Regions from separate parts of the Afifella sp. JA880 genome, predicted to be linked through region 3. Evidence: riboswitches for the same ligand, from Rfam matches in the RefSeq annotation. Region 3 holds a riboswitch; each other region holds the start of a gene.
The links. Region 3 has a riboswitch for cobalamin ahead of NYQ83_RS03800 (PocR ligand-binding domain-containing protein). Riboswitches for the same ligand answer to the same signal wherever they lie in the genome.

Region 1 (4,348 bases), 780 kb from region 3:
TCAACAGATCGACGGTGACGCGTTTCGTATAGCGCCCGGCAAAGACCATGTCGGGTTTGTAGCGCATCACCTCCTCGGCGAGGCCGCGATTGCGCGGAAACGCGCGGGCCTCCTCGGCGAGGTTCGACATGGAGGCGTCGCGCGAGAAATAGCTGAGTGAGGCGATCTGATCGGGATCTGCAAGCCGCATCAGAAGCTGATCGGCACACAGATTGATCGAGACGATGTGCTGCGGCCTCGCCGCCGCCGGAGGAGCATCGGCGACGGCGAGGACCGCAACGGCTGCCAGACAATACGTGAGCCAAGGCCCAGGCATTAGAATGTCAGCCGAACTCCGGCATAGGCGCTGACGCCTTCCCGGTCATAACCCCACTGATCATAGGCCTTTTCGTCGAGGAGGTTCTCCACGCGCCCGTAGATCTGGGTGTTGTCGGTGATGTCGTAGGAGGCGGCGACATCGACGAGCGTGTAGGGGTCGAGGGTGAGCGTCTCGCGGTTCACGTAAAGGGCGTCGGTCCACACCCAGTCCTTCTGCTCGCCGTTGTAATCGACCGACACGTTGACGTTGGCGCGGCCCTGAAGGAAGGCGTAGTTGACGACCAGACTGGCGACGTTCTGCGGCCGGCGGATCAATTCGTCGCCGGTCGGATCCTCGCCGTCCGTATAGGTGTAGGAGCCTGTCACCGTCAGATTGTCGACCGGCTCCACCGTCAGGGCGACTTCCACGCCATCGATCTTGGATTCTCCCGGCTGGTTGATCGAGGACTGGCCCGAGCCGGTGATGAGGTTGGAGATCTCCTGATTGAAATAGGTGACGTCGAGCGAGGCGCGGTTCGCCCAGAAGGCCTGCGTGACGCCGACGTCGAAGCCTTTCGCCTCTTCCGGCTCGAGATCCGGATTGCCGCGATAGGTGTTGGTGTAGCCGTAGAGTTCGAAGAGCGTCGGGTTCTTCACGCCGGTGCCGTAGGAGGCGTGGAGCTTGGTGCCGGTCTGGCGGAAATTGTAGGCGCCGGTCAGCCGGTAGGTGGTGGCATCCTCGAAGACGTCGTTCAGGTCGTGGCGGAGGCCCGCCGTCAGCGACAGGTCCTCAAACAGGCTGAGCTGATACTGGCCGATGAAGCCCGTCGAGGTGATGGAGCGATCGAAGGACGACCAGGCGCTGTCGGAGACGGCGCTGTCTTCACCCCGCTCGACCCCAAACGTGAGCGTATGCCCGGCATTGGCGATGGCGGGCGTATCGAACATGAAGGTCGAGCGGTAATCGAACTGCAGCCGTTCGCCTTCGTAAGTGCTCGTGACCGTGGTCGGGTCGAGATCGCGATAATCGCGGTTCTGATCGGTGTAGGAGATGCCGGCGAGCTGTTCCCAATGACCGTCGAGGAGCGTCACCTTCGCCTGAGCGCGGGTGAAAAGCTGGTCGCCCTTCATGTCCTGATTGGAATCGAGCGGGCCGGTATGGCCGACGGAGGGCAGAAACCCTTCCGAATCGAGATCGGTGCGCAGGCGCGTGTAGCGTGCAACGCCTGAAAGGTTCAGCCAGTCGGTGACGTCGACGCCGCCCTTGGCGAAGAGGGTGCCGTTTTCGTAGCCGTCGTCTTCCGGATTGCCGAGGCGTTCATCGGCGACCGAGATGCCGTCGGTGCGTACGCCGGAGGCGCCGGCGAGAAAATCGTAGTTGGTGCCGGCCGTCCCGATCGTGGCGTTGCCGCTCAGCGTCTTGTGCGAACCGGCTTCGAGGCGGCCCGTCAGATGCGTGCCGGGTTCGGCGCGCCGGGTGATGATGTTGACGACGCCGCCGATCGCGTCGGAGCCGTAGAGCGCGCTCTGCGGCCCGCGCAGCACCTCGATGCGCTCGATGTTGTCGGCAAGAAGATGCGCGAAATCGAATTCCGAACCGCGCGCCGGGTCGTTGACGGGGATGCCGTCGACGAAGATCTTGGTCTGGTTGCCTTCAGAGCCGCGGATCCGAAGCTGCGTGAACTGGCCGCGTGGGCCGGCCGCGTTGACGATCACACCCGGCACCTGACGCAGCGCTTCCGTCGCGTCGTGGATGTTCTGCTGTTTCAGCTCCTCGCCAGTGATGACGGTCACGGCGCTGCCGACCTGCGTGAGCGGCGTCGCCGTCAGGTTCGCCGTGACGGAGAGTTCGGGGAGTTCGATGACGTCATCGTCCTGCGCGGCGGCCGGAGAGATGCCGGCGGCGACGAAAAAGCCGGCACAAACGGCGACGAAGCGTTGCGGCGGAACGCCTTCACGCGGGGGGCGGGAGAAAAACACGGGACGACCTCAAGGGCGGCGCACGGCCGGTTGGCACATCACCGCGATCGAGGACGCTTCATGGGCGCGTGCGCATGAAGTCTACCCCATCGGCACACCCCGACCGACGTGACCGCGCGTGACCACGGTTGACGGCAGGTCTCCTGACTTGCGGGTCATGATCGCGTCGCCGCCTTCCCGGTACCCTCGGGGCCAGTGGCATTGTGACGAGCGATTCACCGCTCACAGTTGCGGGGACAGTCGCGGATTTGAGCATCGCCCGCACCGCGTTCCCTTTTGAGCCTCCAAAGAGGCACCGTCGAAAGGACGGGACCACGATCGCGACCGTCGCGTCAAGATGAATCGCAGGCGCATGGGCTTGATTGGAAGTCGCTTTCGCTTTTGGCGGCGAAGGATGAAGCTTGCCGATGGCGCCCGGCGGCGCGGCCTCCTGCGAGAATGGATGGCTCTGGGAGAGGGGGCAAAAGGCCGCAGAGGCGGGGCGCACACGGGGCCTTTGCCGGGTTTCGTGGGGCTTCCCATAGGTCGGGCGGATAGATTGGGCGTGAGAGGTTGCGCCTGAGCGATCGGCAGAAAGTCCGCCTTGACGGTGTGCGCTGCGGTGCGCTTGACGCGGGAAGGTGCTCAGGCCCTGCGCCCCTTGGGTGAGGTTTGCGCGGCTTCTGCGGCGCCGGCGAGGCAGGGCAGCTTGAGCGCTTGGGATGGGGAGGTCTCGACATGATCATGGCAGCAGAGCATTTGCGTGCTGAAACGGCGGGGAGCGCGCAATGAACGCGCCGGAGAAAAGCTCGGAGAACGGGTTGGGGCGTCCCGCCAACGGCTTTACCCGACTGATCGACTTCGTCTTTCCCGGCGACGCCAATCACCATGGCACGCTCTTCGGCGGCATCGGCCTTGCGCATATGGACAAGGTCGCCTTCCTCGTCGCCTCGCGTTACGCGCATGTCGACTTCGTCACCGCCTCCTGCGAACGCATCGATTTTCACGTCCCGGCGCATGTTGGGGAAATCGTCGAGCTGACGGGAAAGGTGGTGCGTGTCGGCCGCCGTTCGCTTGGCGTCGAGGTCGATCTCTTCGCCGAGGCGCCGTTGTCCGGCGAACGGCGCTTGTCGACGCGGGGCATCTTCAACATGGTGGCCGCCGATACGTTAGAGCGGTATGGCGGCGCGCTGCCACCCCTGTCGGACGAACCCGAGATGCCCGTGTCTGAAAGCGGCTCCTGCGAAATCGTCTTTCCCGATCAGACGAGCCATTACGGCAGCCTCTATGGCGGCCACGTCCTTGCCGCGATGGGCAAATCCGCGTTCGTCGCAGCGACCCGACATTGCCGAAAAATCGTCGTCATGGCCGCCTCGCAACGCGTCGATTTCATGGATCAGGTCGTCGCCGGCGAGATGATCGAGCTCAACCCTTCGATCGTGGCGACCGGGCGCTCCTCGATGACCGTCGAGGTGACGATGATTGCCGAGGCACTCCTGTCGGAAAACCGCAGGCTGTGCGGCAAGGGGACGTTCGTGATGGTCGCCGTCGACGAGGCCCACCGTCCGGTTGCGATCGCCTGAGCGCTTTTTGGGATTTAAGGGGATGCCGTCGGTCGGATGAGGCGAGGCGGGCGCGAGCCTCAGTCGTTTCACGGCGCCCGATCCACGAGCGCACCCTGCCGCCAATAGGCGACGACGAGGGGGATTCTCGTTCTTCAGCCCGCGATCCGGGCGCAGATCTGGCGCTGCGGTCCTGGGCCTTTCGGGGCGCGGCGGGTCCGCATCGCTTGGCGAGGCCTTTCATCCGCCCCCAATGCGATCGGTTGACGGCAAACCGTTGCGGGCTCGTTTTCCGACGCGGTCGCGGCTATTCCTGGGCCATAGTGTCGGACAGACGGCGCCAATGGCAGGCGGTATGGAACGGATCACCATCACTCTCGAAGAAGACCTCCTCAAGGAGATCGACGCTTTGAGCGAAGAGCGCGGCTATCAAAGCCGCTCCGAGGCGTTGCGCGACATGGCCCGCGAGGTTCTGGCGCGCGAGGCGACCGAATCGGGAGAGCCACTCGGCAACGACCAGCTCTGCTACG
Region 2 (4,348 bases), on a different contig from region 3:
GCCGGCCGCGATCTTCTCGGCACGGCGCAGACGGGAACCGGCAAGACGGCGTCCTTCGTGCTGCCGCTGCTCGACAAGCTCAGCCGCACCATGGTGCCGGCCGCACCGCGCACATGCCATGCCCTCATCGTCGTGCCGACGCGCGAGCTTGCCCAGCAGGTCGCCGACAGCGTGCGCAATTATGGGCGCTTCGTGAACATGTCGTCGGCGGTCGTCATCGGCGGCGCCCGGCCCGGGCCGCAGGTGAAGGCGCTGTCGCGCGGTGTCGATTTCATCATCGCGACGCCTGGCCGTCTTCTCGACCATATGCAGACTGGCGCCGTCCGTCTCGACCAGACCAACGTCGTCGTGCTCGACGAGGCCGATCAGATGCTCGACCTCGGCTTCATGCCGGCGATCCGCAAGATCCTGGCGAAGATGCCGCGGGAGCGCCAGACGGTTCTCCTCTCGGCGACGATGCCGCCGGCGATCCGCAAGCTCGCGGGTGATTTTCTCCACCAGCCGGCGGAAATCTCCGTCGCCCCGGTGTCGCGCCCGATCGAGCAGATTGCACAAAGCGTCATCAACGTTGCGAGTGCCGGCAAGCGCGACATGCTCGTCGATCTCCTCGGCGCTGCCGATATGGAGCGGGCGATCGTCTTCACGCGCACCAAGCGCGGTGCCGACAAGGTGAGCCAGCATCTCGACAAGGCTGGGCTGCGCTCAGCGGCGATCCACGGCAATAAGAGCCAGAATCAGCGTGAAAAGGCGCTCGGTGCCTTCCGCAACGGCCGTGTCGCCGTTCTGGTCGCGACCGATATCGCAGCGCGCGGCATCGACATCGACGACGTTTCGCATGTCGTCAATTTCGAGCTGCCGAACGTGCCGGAGGCCTATGTGCACCGCATCGGGCGGACCGCGCGCGCCGGCAAGAGCGGCATCGCGATCTCGCTGTGCGATCATTCCGAGCGGGGTCTTCTGCGCGACATCGAAAAGCTGATCGGCAAGAGGATCGATGCGCATGGGGCCGCACCTCGGCGCGAGGCGTTTGCGGACCAGGGCGGGGCCGAGGTGGTCGATGAAACAGATGAGGCGCCGTCTGCAGACGTGCGCCAGCAGGCGGGCGAGCGGCGCGACGAAAGATCACGCCAGCCTGGCAAGCGCAATTCTCCCTCACGCAACCGCCGGCGTTCGGGCAACAAACCCGCGGCCTTCGAAGCTCGCTCCGAGGGGCGCAACGAAGGGCGGAGCGACGGGCGGAATGAAGGCCGCAACGGCGACGCCCCGAAAGGCGGCCGCAACCGCAGGCCGGAAGGTGCCGAAGGAGGCCGTTCGGCCAAGCGGGCCGAGGGCGGCGCGCCCAAGAGCCGCAAAGGTGGCTCGGATGGCCGGCGTGACGGGGCCCGCCGCGACGGCGGCCGCGGCAACGAGGGCGCCCAGGCCGGTCTGGAACGGATGCTGCGCAAGAGCAGCAAGCCAAAAACCGGGGCGGGCGACAAGCAGGTCGCCGCGCGCTGAAGACAGCGACGCCACGCAAGTTTGAGAGGGCCGGCCGCCATGTGCGGTCGGCCTTTTTTGTGCCCTCGGGCACCCTTCGGCGTGGTCCGTTGCCGGCAAAGGAAAGCCGTGCCGGGCATGGCTGCTCAACGTGCACGGCATTGACAATTATGGCCATTCGCCGGCAGATGGGGGTGTCAACGGTTTCCGGACGCAAAGCGACCGGATTAAAAGGGAACACGGTGAGGCGTACCCAGCAGGGACCAAAACCGTGGCTGCCCCCGCAACTGTGAGCGGCGAGCAGGGCTTCAACATGTCACTGGCGCATTGGCGCTGGGAAGACGAAGCCATGCTGTGACCCGCAAGCCAGGAGACCTGCCGCTGACGCGCGACGCCGGGCGACCGGTGCCGCACCGCAACGGACGCCGGGGTGAGCGTCTGGCGGTGGAACGGCGCCAGGAATCCGATTTGCGCCCAATCCTCGCCAAAACCCCGATCGTCCTTTCCGCATCACTGTCGCGGTTCGTCCGCTGCAGTCATTGGAGAGACGATACGAATGAACCTTCGTAAGTTTGCCTGTGCCGCCCTCACATCGGCGGCGTTTCTTCTTCCCGCCGCAGCCGAAGCGCATTTTCAGCTGATCTATACGCCCGAGGTGAATCTCGCCGAGCCGGGCGACGTGCCGCTGAAGCTCATCTTCTGGCATCCCTTCGAGAACGGCCATGTCATGGATATGGGCGCGCCGGAAGAGTTCTACGCCGTCTTCCGCGGCAAGAAGATCGATCTCAAGGACAGCCTGAAGCCGATCTCCTTCGAGGGGCTGGAAAACAGCGCGCAAGCCTTCGATGCCACGCTGCCGGCGAAGCGCGCCGGCGATTACACGCTCGTCGTCGTGCCTCAGCCCTATTACGAGGAGAGCGAGGACATCTACATCCAGCAGATCGCCAAGGCCTATCTGAACCGGGCGCAATTGCCGACCGATTGGGCCGAGCCCAAAGGGCTTGCGACGGAAATCGTGCCGCTCGATCGCCCGACCAACATTCTGGCCGGCTCCACCTTCACGGGCCGTGTCCTGTCGGAAGGCAAGCCGGTCGCGGGTGCCGAGATCGAAGTCGAATACATGGCGGCCGAGCCCTCCATGGACGAGAACAAGCCCACCGAACCCAAAGCCTCGCCGATGCCGGGCGGTGCCGTCATCGCGATGAGCGACGAGAACGGCTACTTCACCTTCGGCGTCCCCAAGGCCGGGTTCTGGGGCTTTGCCGCGCTCGGTACGGGTCCGAAGACGGAGTTCGAGGGCAAAGAGCTCTCGCAGGACGCCGTCATCTGGGTGCGCGCCTACGACGTCGAATGACGGCAGGAGGGATCGATGCATATTGTCGACGGAGCTCTCGCCAATGACGTCGTCATCGGGGGAGCGGTGTTGGCGGCCGGGGGCATTGCGCTCGGCCTCAAATCGCTGACGGCGGAAAAGATGCCGGCCGCCGGGGTGTTGAGCGCGACGTTCTTCGTCGCCTCGCTCATCCATGTTCCGATCGGTCCCTCCAGCGTGCATCTCATCATGAACGGTCTGGCCGGGCTGGTGCTCGGCTGGGCCGCCTTTCCGGCGCTGTTCGTCGGGCTTCTTCTGCAAGCGGTGTTCTTCGGCTTCGGAGGGCTCACCGTGCTCGGGGTGAATACGCTCAACATCGCGCTGCCGGCAGTGATCGTCTATTATCTGTGCCGACGCGGGATCGCCTCCAATTCGCTGACGGTCGCCGCGATTTCAGGCGCCATCGGCGGGGGGCTCGCGATCGCGCTGACGACGGCGTTCGTCGCGATCGCTCTGGCGCTGTCCGGCGACGAATTCATCCCGGCCGCCAAGCTCGTCTTCTTCGCCCATATCCCGATCATGATCATCGAAGCTCTGGTGACGGGGGCGGCCGTGGTTCTGGCCCGCCGCGTCAAGCCGGAGCTCTTCGCCACTTTCAATCGATCCGCTGCCGAGGAGGTCGCGCTATGAGAAAGCTCTGCGCAGCCCTCGTTTTCCTGGCTCTTCTGCCCGCATCGCAGGCTCTCGCCCACAAGGTCATCGCGTCCGTCTATGCGTCCGGCGACGTCGTGGAAGGCGAGGTCGGCTTTTCCAACGGCGATATGGCGAAAGATGCGACGGTCGAGGTGTTCGACGACAACGGCAACAAGCTCGGCGAGGCGGTAACCGACGAGACCGGCGCCTTCACCTACAAGCCCGAAAAGGCGGTGCCGCTCGTCTTCAAGGCCAATCTCGGCGCGGGCCATGTGGCGCAGGTGCGGATGTCGGCCGAGGAGTTGCCGGAGATCGGCGGTGCGGAGGCCTCATCGCCGGCGCTGGTCGCTGCCGAAGCTGCGGCCGGTGCCGAGCCGGCGTCTTCCGGGACTATGGGGGCGACCGCCCAAAGCTCCGGCGTCGACCTCGCCGCGCTTCTTGAAGCACAGCACGAGATGATCACCGAAGCGGTGCAGAAGCAGGTGATCCCGCTCCGGCGCGATATCGACGCCTATAAGGAGAAGCACGACATGCAGAGCATCCTCGGTGGGATCGGCTATATCTTCGGCATCTTCGGCGTCGCGTTCTATATCGCGGCCCGGCGCAAGATGACGGCGGCCTGACGATGAGCCACGTTCTCTCAGCCGGACGGCGCGCGCTCACCGATACGGGCGAAGCCAAGGGCACGCTGATCGATGGCATCGACGTGCGCACCCGCATCGTCGTTGCTGTCGCCTTCGCCATCGTGATGGTGAGCCTGCAGGATCTCGCCGTTTTGGCGACCGGGCTTCTGGCGGCGTTCTTCCTGATGCTGTCGGCGCGGCTGCCGGTCGGTCGGACGCTCAAGCGCATGGCGATGATGGACAG
Region 3 (4,348 bases):
GAAATGCTGCGCCTGTCGGAGCTTCTCCAGCGCAAGCCGCGGCAATTGTCCGGCGGCCAACGTCAGCGTGTCGCCATCGGCCGTGCGATTGTGCGCGATCCGAAGGTCTTCCTGTTCGACGAGCCTTTGTCCAACCTCGACGCAGCTCTGCGCGCCCAGATGCGCATCGAGATCGCGCGCCTGCATCGCGACATGGACGCCACGATGATCTACGTCACGCACGACCAGACCGAGGCGATGACGCTCGCCGACCGCATCGTGGTGTTGAACGAGGGGCGCATCGAGCAGGTGGGCACGCCGCTCGAACTCTATGGCAAGCCGAAGACCCGTTTCGTGGCGAGCTTCATCGGCAGCCCGCAGATGAACTTCCTGCCGGTGCGCGTCGCCGGAGCGTCGGAGGGAGGTCCTCGCCTCAAGCTCCCAAACGGGGTCGAAATGGCTTTTCCGGAAGCGCCGGCAGCGGCGATCGATCAGGACGAAATCGCACTTGGCATCCGCCCCCATGAGATCGAGTTCAGCCGCGAGAAAACCGAGGGCATTGCGGCCGAGATCGTGGTTGTCGAGGCTTTCGGCAACCATACGCTTCTCTATGCCAATATCGGCGAGGATGATCTTGTGACCGTCGAGACGGCCGGGATCAGCGATGTGACGACGGGCGAGCGCGTTTGGCTGAGTTTCGATCCCGCCCATTGTCATTTCTTCGACAAGGACGGGCAGGCTTTATAGCTCAGGCGGATGCTTTGACGGTATCGCCCGTCCCTGTGTTCGAAGAGGCGGTGCCGAGGAGGTCGCGAGCAGGTGCGGTGGCAGTCCGCCTCTGTTGCGGAAACCCTGTACTAAAAGGCGCTATCCGTCCCACTGGGCGGTGCATCTGACGCCTCACGGAGAGGTTATCGCGGCCGGCAATATGCGGCGTTATGGCCGGGTGTATGCCCAAGTATCTGTAGATATCGTCATGCATCAAAGTATTGGGCTTAGATGTTGATGTAAATATTACGGATATTGGAGCGCGGCGTGGCCATTCTATGGCAAAAAGCAACCTATGCGCGCTGTTAATAAACCAAAGATAGAATTTTTTCCTGTTACACGTGGGTAACGAAAGCGTTAGCGGCCTTGCCGACTTGACATATGCCTCTCTTGGCGCCAGTAAAAGCCCGTTACCGGTTTCCGAGCGCGAGAGTGCAAGGATGAAAAGGGAATACGGTGAGGCCTGCCAAAAAGGGACCGAAACCGTAGCTGCCCCCGCAACTGTGAGCGGAGAGCAGGGCTGGGAGTGCCACTGGCGCGAAAGTGCTGGGAAGGTAGCCCTTGCTTGGTGCCGCGAGCCAGGAGACCTGCCGGTGATGTGCGTCGGGCTGTGTGGGCTGTCGGCGTACAACGAGGGATGTCGGGGTTTGCATCCAGCGACGAAAATCACGGTGGGCAGCGCTTGCGCTTGCTTGTCATCTTTCGGCGTTGGGCAGGTCGGTCATCCTGATGGAAGAGCATTTCCCAACTCATAAGTGGCGGATCCAGGACTTCGTCGACGTCCCGACGTTGCAGAGGATCCAGGACACTTTTGCCAAGGCCATGGATATGGCGGCGGTGACAGTTGGTCGCGACGGGGTTCCCGTCACCAAAACAAGCAATTTCCAGCCTGTGTGTCGTTTGATGCGCTCCACCCCCGAAGGGTTGCGGCGCTGTCATGCATGCGATGCCTGCGGGGGCCTCGCCGCCTACCGGTCTGGCCGGCCGGCAACCTATGTCTGCCATGCCGGGCTCGTCGACGTCGCCGCGCCGATCATCATCGAGGATGAATATCTCGGCTGCCTCTTGTGCGGCCAGGTGATGCTCGAAAGTGAACGCGAGCGCACGATCCAGAACGTGCTCGACCGAAACGGTTCAATTGGCATTGCTCCGGCTGAACTCGAGGAAGCCGTCTATGCCATGCCGGCGGCCGATCGAGATCGCCTCGATTCCGCTGTCGAGATGCTGATGCTGGCGGCGAGCCACATCATCGAGATTGGCAAGACGAACCTGATCCAGGCGCGCCTCCTCAAAGAGGTGAAAGCCAAAGCCGCGACGGAAAAGGCGCTGCAGGATGCGCAGTTGCGGGCGTTGCAGGCGCGCGTCAATCCGCATTTCCTGTTCAATTCCTTGACGCTCATTGGCTACACGGCTTTCGAGGAGAAGGCGGTGAAGACCGAGGAGGTCGCTTACATGCTGAGCGACATCCTCCGCTACAGCCTGCGCAATCTCGCCACTTCGGTGCCGCTCAGCGAAGAATTCGACATGATCGAACGCTGCTTGCGCCTCCACCAGCTTCGCTTCGGCGACCACCTGAGCATCGAAGTCGATCTCGACGAAAGCCTGCGCAATTGGCCGGTCCCGTGCATGGTTCTGCAGCCGCTTGCCGAGAACGCTATCGTGCATGGGGTGGAAGCGCTCTCGCGGCCGGTGCGTGTGCGCGTTTCGGCCCGGAGGGTAGGCGATCGCGGCTTGATCGAGGTTTATGACAACGGCGCGGGGATGAGCGAGGCTCAGGTCGCCGCGCTCAACAACGATCGTTGTGTCCTGCAGCAGGCGGAGCGCAGCCGCGCGGCTCTCGGACTGCAAAGTGTCATCACCCGGCTCGACAGCGAGTACGGCAACGACTTCGATCTAAAAGTAACAAGCAGATTGAATGAGGGAACCCGAATTGAGCTTTCCTGGCCACTCGGCGACTATGCGCAGCTCGAAAATGCTTGAGCTCGCACGCACTGAGCGTTTTGCGTCCATGTTTCAAGGCGCTTTTCAACAGGAGTCCTCGGTTCGGCCCGGCCTTTTGGTGGCCGACGACACGCCCATCATTCGCTCGACGGTCAGCCGCGTCGTGGCGGCTGAGGCGCTCGACTTCGCCAATGTCTGGGAGGCCAAGAACGGCTCCGAGGCGGTGGAGCTGGCGCGGCGCGAGCGGCCTGAGCTTATTCTGATCGACATCAAGATGCCCGGCGTGGACGGGTTGGAAGCGGCGGCGATCATCAAGGCCGAGCTGCCGCGCACGCGGCTCATCTTCCTCACGGCTTATGATGAATTTGCCTATGTGCAACGCGCTCTCAAGATCGGTGCGCTCGACTATCTTCTGAAGCCGATCCGTCCGGCGAAGCTTGGCGAATTGTTGCGGAAGCTCCACGGTGAGATCTGCACGGAATTGAGTGCGTCCTCGTCCGCCGCCGATGCGGAGATCGCGCGGGACGTGACGTCGGCTGCCACGCCCTGTGCGCCGGAGAGAGATCCGGTCAAGCGTGCGATCGCCTTCATTTCCGAAAACTATGCCGATGAAAACATGTCGCTCTCGGCTGTCGCCAATGTCGCGCATCTCAGCCCGTCGCACCTCGCGCACCGTTTTCGCGAATGTGTCGGCATCAGCTACAAGCAGTTTCTCACCGAGAAGCGCATCGAGGCGGCCAAGGATCTGCTCTTGACGACCGACACGACCAACGAAGCGGTCGCCGAGCAGGTCGGCTATGCCAACGTCACCAATTTCTATCGCCTGTTCCAGCGCGAGACGGGGATGACGCCGGCGCAGTTCCGCCGAAGCGAGAAGGAGCCGGTGCCGGACGCGCAATGATCTTCGCGCCGCCTATTTCTGGGGCGGCGCGCCTGTTTTGTCTTCACGATCATGCATGGCGATGCCAATCGGCGTCACGAACATCGGGTGAGACGGCAGCTTCGTCGGGATTCCGGTCATCTCGGCCACGATGTCGGCCATGCCGGGCATCCCGCTGGTGCCGCCCACCAGATGGATGGTCTTGACGTCGTAAGGGGCGATGTGGCGGGCGACGATGCTACCGACCTTCTGCATCACCGGTCTGACCAGCGGATAAAGTGAACGGGCCCTTTTCGGGTCCTTTTTGATGTCCTCCGCCTCCTCGAAAGAAACGCCGAGAGCGCCTGAAAGCACCAGCGTGAACTGGGTCCCGCCAGTCGCCTCGTCGGCCGTATAGACGACTTCGCCATCCTTGAAGATCGCAACGCCCGTCGTGCCGCCGCCGACGTCGACCACCGCCCCGTTCTTGATCTGCAGGAGGGCATTGGCCGCTGTTGGCTCATCGACGAAATGCTCGCATTCGAGCCCTGCACCGATGACGACATTCTGCGTTGCCTTAACCTCCGCCGGCGCAACGCCAGGAGGGTAGGAGGTCGCCGCACTCTCGAGCGCGAAGCCGAGATCCGCCTCAACCTCCGCCTTCATGCGCGAAAGGATCTGCATGGCGCCGATGAAATCCACCACGAGGCCGTCCCGCACGATCTGCGCGAATTGATAGCGCCCGGCGAGCGGCTGTCCGTCCTCGTCGAGAACGACGAGGACGGTATAGGCCGTGCCGAG
Region 4 (4,348 bases), 730 kb from region 3:
CTCTTCGTCGCTGGAGAGGTCTGGGGAGTCTGTCATTGCATCGGGGGAGGGCGTATCTCAATGTAGAATATCAGCCATCCCTTTATTCCAGCTTATATATTGTGTCCAGAAAAACTAATCGAAATGAATATACTTCATTTCGGCGCGATATCCTGTGCCGGCACATATCATAACTATGAGGTTGTTTTCGTATCGACGTTGATGGCGCGTGAGGTGTCGTCGCGAATATTTCTGCGCTCGATCACGTTCTGCACATCCGCTGCGGCCTGGAGACGCCTGATTCAGCGCGGAGCTGGGCGCGCTGCGAATCTCTTCGTGAACCCCGCCTTCGAGGTCGAACGGCGATCGTTTTCGATTCTGTCGATAGAAGCGGGAGCGGCGTGTGAATGGCCAGGCGACGTTGCCTCGGCCAGACCGTTCCGGGTGCTCACAGTTTTTGGCACCCACCGTGAAGACACGGTTTCGACTGGATCGTGGGATGAGAAGAGAAGGAAGGTGGCTCCCCGGGCCGGACTCGAACCAGCGACCCAGCGGTTAACAGCCGCTTGCTCTACCAACTGAGCTACCGGGGAATTGAGGCGCGATATACCAAACTCATCGGGCATTGCAAGCATCCTTTCGCAGCCCATTTTTGACGCATGCAAAACAGGCAGGAAGCTGAAGTGGTAAAGAACGACAGGAAGCGGCGCTCGCGCCTCCATCTTTTTGGCCGGCAGATGCCTCTGCCGCACAGCCCGCTTCTGCGTGTTGGTATCGGGATTCTGCTGGTTCTCGGCGGTCTCTTCGCCTTCCTGCCGGTGCTCGGCCTGTGGATGCTGCCGCTCGGGCTGATCGTGTTGTCGATCGATATTCCCGCGGTGCGGCGTTGGCGGCGGCGGTTCACTGTGTGGATCTACACGCGTTATCCGGGCGTGGCGCGGCGATTCGACGTGGCCGCGCCCGCGGGAAATGGCAATGGGAAGGCGGCTGTTGCCAGCAAAATCGATTCGCAGACACCGTTCGTTTCGCCGGGCGATACACGCATGAGCGAAACGGAGCGATCGGCGGAATCGCGCTTGCGACAGTCTTCCGATTCCGTTTAGTCTTTGAAATGGTTCCGGTTCCCGAATGGTGCACAGCACCTGGGGATCAAAAGGGAATGCGACAGGGATGACCCAGATCGGGATCCCTCATCCGCAGCTGCCCCCGCAACTGTACGCGGCGAGCCCCCTGCACAAGCCACCGGCAACGGGAAGGCGCAGAAGGGCGGAGACCCGCAAGCCAGGAGACCTGCCGGACCAGGGCAACTCGAACGCCGTCGGAGGGACGGCAAAGGGGATAGCATGCAAAGTTCCGGAACATTTCCGTCTGCGATTCCATCCAGGGTTCGAGCCGGCTGCGCCGCATTGATCGCCAACGATCTGCGCACCGTGCAAAGCGGTTTCGCTTCCATACGCGGGCGGTGTCTGCCGCCTGATCTTTCAGAAAACGCATCTTTGCCGCGCTGCCATTGAGGCAGTCATGTTTCCTCACGTTCAAGGCATGGCCGAGGGTCATGCGGCCTTTGTTGCGACCGGCTGGACGGTAAGCATCCGACCGCTCGCGTCGTCTGCCTTGCCCCTGGCGCGGAAACGCTCCGCGAAATCCGCATGATAACCACGGCACTCGTTTTGGGCGGCGCCCGCTCGGGAAAAAGCGCCTATGCGGAACGCCTCGTGGAGGGAAGCGGGCTCAACCCCGTCTACGTCGCGACGTGCCCTCCCGCCGACGACGATGCGGAGATGGGTGAGCGTATCGCCGCACATCAGGCCCGGCGCGGACCGGCATGGCGCACCGTCGAGGAGCCGGTCGCGCTTGCGGACGTCCTCGCCGGGGAGGCCGCGCCGGATCGGGCCCTGCTCGTCGACTGCCTCACGCTCTGGCTTTCCAACATTTTGTTCGCCGAAGAGGACATCGCCGTGCGTACGCGCGACCTCTGCGCAGCCCTTGCCGCGGCGAAAGGCCCCGTCGTCCTTGTCTCCAACGAGGTCGGCCTCGGCATCGTACCCGATAACGCCCTGGCTCGTCGCTTCCGCGATGCGCAGGGCCGTCTCAACCAGGAAATCGCCCGCTCGGCGGAGCTGGTCGTCTTCATGGCGGCCGGACTGCCTCTGGCACTGAAAGGACAGCTTCCTTTATGACAAACGCTTCGGAACGCATTCCCGCGACGATCATCACCGGCTTCCTTGGAGCCGGAAAGACGACGATCATCCGTCACATCCTCGATAACGCGAACGGCAGAAAGATCGCGCTCATCGTCAATGAATTTGGAGACACCGGCTTCGACGGCGGCATTCTTTCCGATTGCGGCAGTCCTGCCTGCGGCGAGGAGGATATCGTCGAGTTGTCCAACGGCTGCATCTGTTGCACGGTTGCCGATGATTTCCTGCCTGCGATGGAAGGTCTCCTCGCACGCGGCCAGGCGCCTGACCACATCGTCATCGAGACGTCGGGCCTCGCTCTGCCGCAGCCGCTCGTCAAAGCCTTTGCCTGGCCTGCTGTCCGCGACCGGGTGACCGTCGATGGGGTGGTGACCGTCGTCGATGCCGAGGCCGTCGCGGCCGGTCGTATGGCGAGCGACGAAGCGAAGCTCGTCGCGCAACGCGAAGCCGACCAGTCGCTCGACCATGACGATCCGATCGAGGAATTGTTCGAGGATCAGCTGCGCTGTGCCGATCTCATCATCCTGTCAAAGAGCGATCTCGTTGATGAAGCGGGCATGCTGCGCGTGGAAAAGCGCGTCGGAGAGGACAAGCGCGTCGCTGCGTCGCTCATCCGTGCCACACACGGCATCGTGCCGCCGGAGGTCCTCCTGGGTGTTGGGGCCGGGGCGGAGGACGACAGCGAGACCCGGCTTTCGCACCATGAGATGGAAGGCGAGGAGCACGAGCACGACGATTTCGATTCCTTCAGCATCGCCGTGACCGCGCCGGATAAGGCCGAGGCCGAAGCACGTATCACCAAGGCGCTCGCCATGCCCGGCGTTCTGCGCATCAAGGGTCGCCTTGCGATCGACGGCAAAAAGGTGCCGCTGGTCGTCCAGGCCGTGGGTCAGAGGCTGGAGAGCTGGTTCGACCGCGGCAACGGTGAATCGTCGGGCGAGCCGAAGCTCGTGGTGATCGGCCTGTCCGATGTCGATCGAGCGGCCGTCACGGAGGCCCTCGGAGGCTGAATTGCATATCTTCAAGGGCCAGAGTCGGGGGCTCGACGCGGCTTCCGAAGCGGTCGACCTCGATCAGAGCCCGGGCGACATCGTCATCCTTTCCGCAGCCGACACCGAGATTGCCGGGTTGGCTGCGGCGGCGAACCGGCTGGCGGATGATTTTCCGGCCATTCGGCTCGCCAACTGGATGTCGCTCGCGCATCCCTATTCGGTCGATCTCTATGTCGAGAAGGTGCTGGCCGAGGCGAAGCTGATCGTCGTTCGGCTTCTCGGCGGCGTCGGCTATTGGCGCTACGGCGTCGAGGAGACGCTACGGATCGCGCGCGGCTCAGGCGCCAAAGTGGCGCTGATGCCGGGCGATACCAAATGGGACGGCGACCTTGCGGCCGAGGGCACGCTCGGCGCCGACGAAACGCGGCTTCTCTGGTCCTATCTGGTCGAGGGCGGGGCGGAGAATTTCGAAAACGCGTTGCGGTTCTCGGGCCATCTTCTCGGGTATGACGAGGCGCCTTCGCCACCGAAGAACGTGCCGGCTTTCGGCGTCTACGAGGGCGGACGGAAGCTTGAGGGCGAGGGGCCGACTGCGGCAATCGTCTTCTACCGCGCCCTCGTGCAATCGGGTCAGACGGCGCCGGTGGAAGCGCTTTCTGCGGCTCTTGCCGAACGGGGGCTGCGGCCGCTTCCGGTTTTCGTCTCAAGCCTCAAGGCGGCGGCGGACAAAGAGTTCGTAACGGGGCTGTTTCAGGAACACGATCCTGCGCTCATCCTGAACGCCACCGCCTTCGCACTCGGCAAGACCGGCGATCCGTCTGCCGAGACCGTTCTCGATGGCGGACGGCGGCCGGTTCTTCAGGTGACGTTCGCAGGTGTGTCCGAGGCGATCTGGCGTGAACATCCGCGCGGTCTCTCACCCTCCGATCTTACCATGAACGTGGTGCTCCCGGAGGTTGACGGACGTCTCATCACCCGTGCCATTTCGTTCAAGGAAGAGGGAGCGTTCGAGCCGCGCACGCAGTGCCGGCCGATGGCGCATCGCCCGCTTGCCGACCGCGTCGCCTTCGTTGCCGATCTCGCGGCGGCCTGGGCGCAGCTTTCGACGAAGCCGAACGCGTCGAAACATATCGGCATCGTTCTGTCGAACTATCCGAACAAGGATGGCCGGCTCGC

Region 1: another riboswitch for cobalamin. It lies ahead of NYQ83_RS07525 (TonB-dependent receptor plug domain-containing protein); the one in region 3 lies ahead of NYQ83_RS03800 (PocR ligand-binding domain-containing protein).
Region 2: another riboswitch for cobalamin. It lies ahead of NYQ83_RS12970 (DUF4198 domain-containing protein); the one in region 3 lies ahead of NYQ83_RS03800 (PocR ligand-binding domain-containing protein).
Region 4: another riboswitch for cobalamin. It lies ahead of cobU (bifunctional adenosylcobinamide kinase/adenosylcobinamide-phosphate guanylyltransferase); the one in region 3 lies ahead of NYQ83_RS03800 (PocR ligand-binding domain-containing protein).

The regions. Positions count from the first base shown of each region.
Region 1 is NZ_JAOANH010000001.1:1,591,948-1,596,295, reverse strand. It holds gene NYQ83_RS07530 (ABC transporter substrate-binding protein) at 1-316, opposite strand, end outside; gene NYQ83_RS07525 (TonB-dependent receptor plug domain-containing protein) at 316-2,277, opposite strand; cobalamin riboswitch at 2,393-2,592, opposite strand; gene NYQ83_RS07520 (acyl-CoA thioesterase) at 3,045-3,839, shown strand; gene nikR (nickel-responsive transcriptional regulator NikR) at 4,174-4,348, shown strand, end outside.
Region 2 is NZ_JAOANH010000002.1:1,005,010-1,009,357, reverse strand. It holds gene NYQ83_RS12975 (DEAD/DEAH box helicase) at 1-1,497, shown strand, start outside; cobalamin riboswitch at 1,661-1,874, shown strand; gene NYQ83_RS12970 (DUF4198 domain-containing protein) at 2,033-2,830, shown strand; gene cbiM (cobalt transporter CbiM) at 2,846-3,478, shown strand; gene NYQ83_RS12960 (cobalt ABC transporter permease) at 3,475-4,104, shown strand; gene cbiQ (cobalt ECF transporter T component CbiQ) at 4,107-4,348, shown strand, end outside.
Region 3 is NZ_JAOANH010000001.1:813,699-818,046, reverse strand. It holds gene NYQ83_RS03805 (ABC transporter ATP-binding protein) at 1-726, shown strand, start outside; cobalamin riboswitch at 1,145-1,357, shown strand; gene NYQ83_RS03800 (PocR ligand-binding domain-containing protein) at 1,477-2,727, shown strand; gene NYQ83_RS03795 (response regulator) at 2,807-3,589, shown strand; gene eutJ (ethanolamine utilization protein EutJ) at 3,602-4,348, opposite strand, start outside.
Region 4 is NZ_JAOANH010000001.1:87,037-91,384, forward strand. It holds gene NYQ83_RS00500 (AzlC family ABC transporter permease) at 1-36, opposite strand, end outside; tRNA gene NYQ83_RS00505 (tRNA-Asn) at 497-572, opposite strand; gene NYQ83_RS17810 (hypothetical protein) at 663-1,082, shown strand; cobalamin riboswitch at 1,081-1,292, shown strand; gene cobU (bifunctional adenosylcobinamide kinase/adenosylcobinamide-phosphate guanylyltransferase) at 1,629-2,159, shown strand; gene cobW (cobalamin biosynthesis protein CobW) at 2,156-3,190, shown strand; gene cobN (cobaltochelatase subunit CobN) at 3,192-4,348, shown strand, end outside.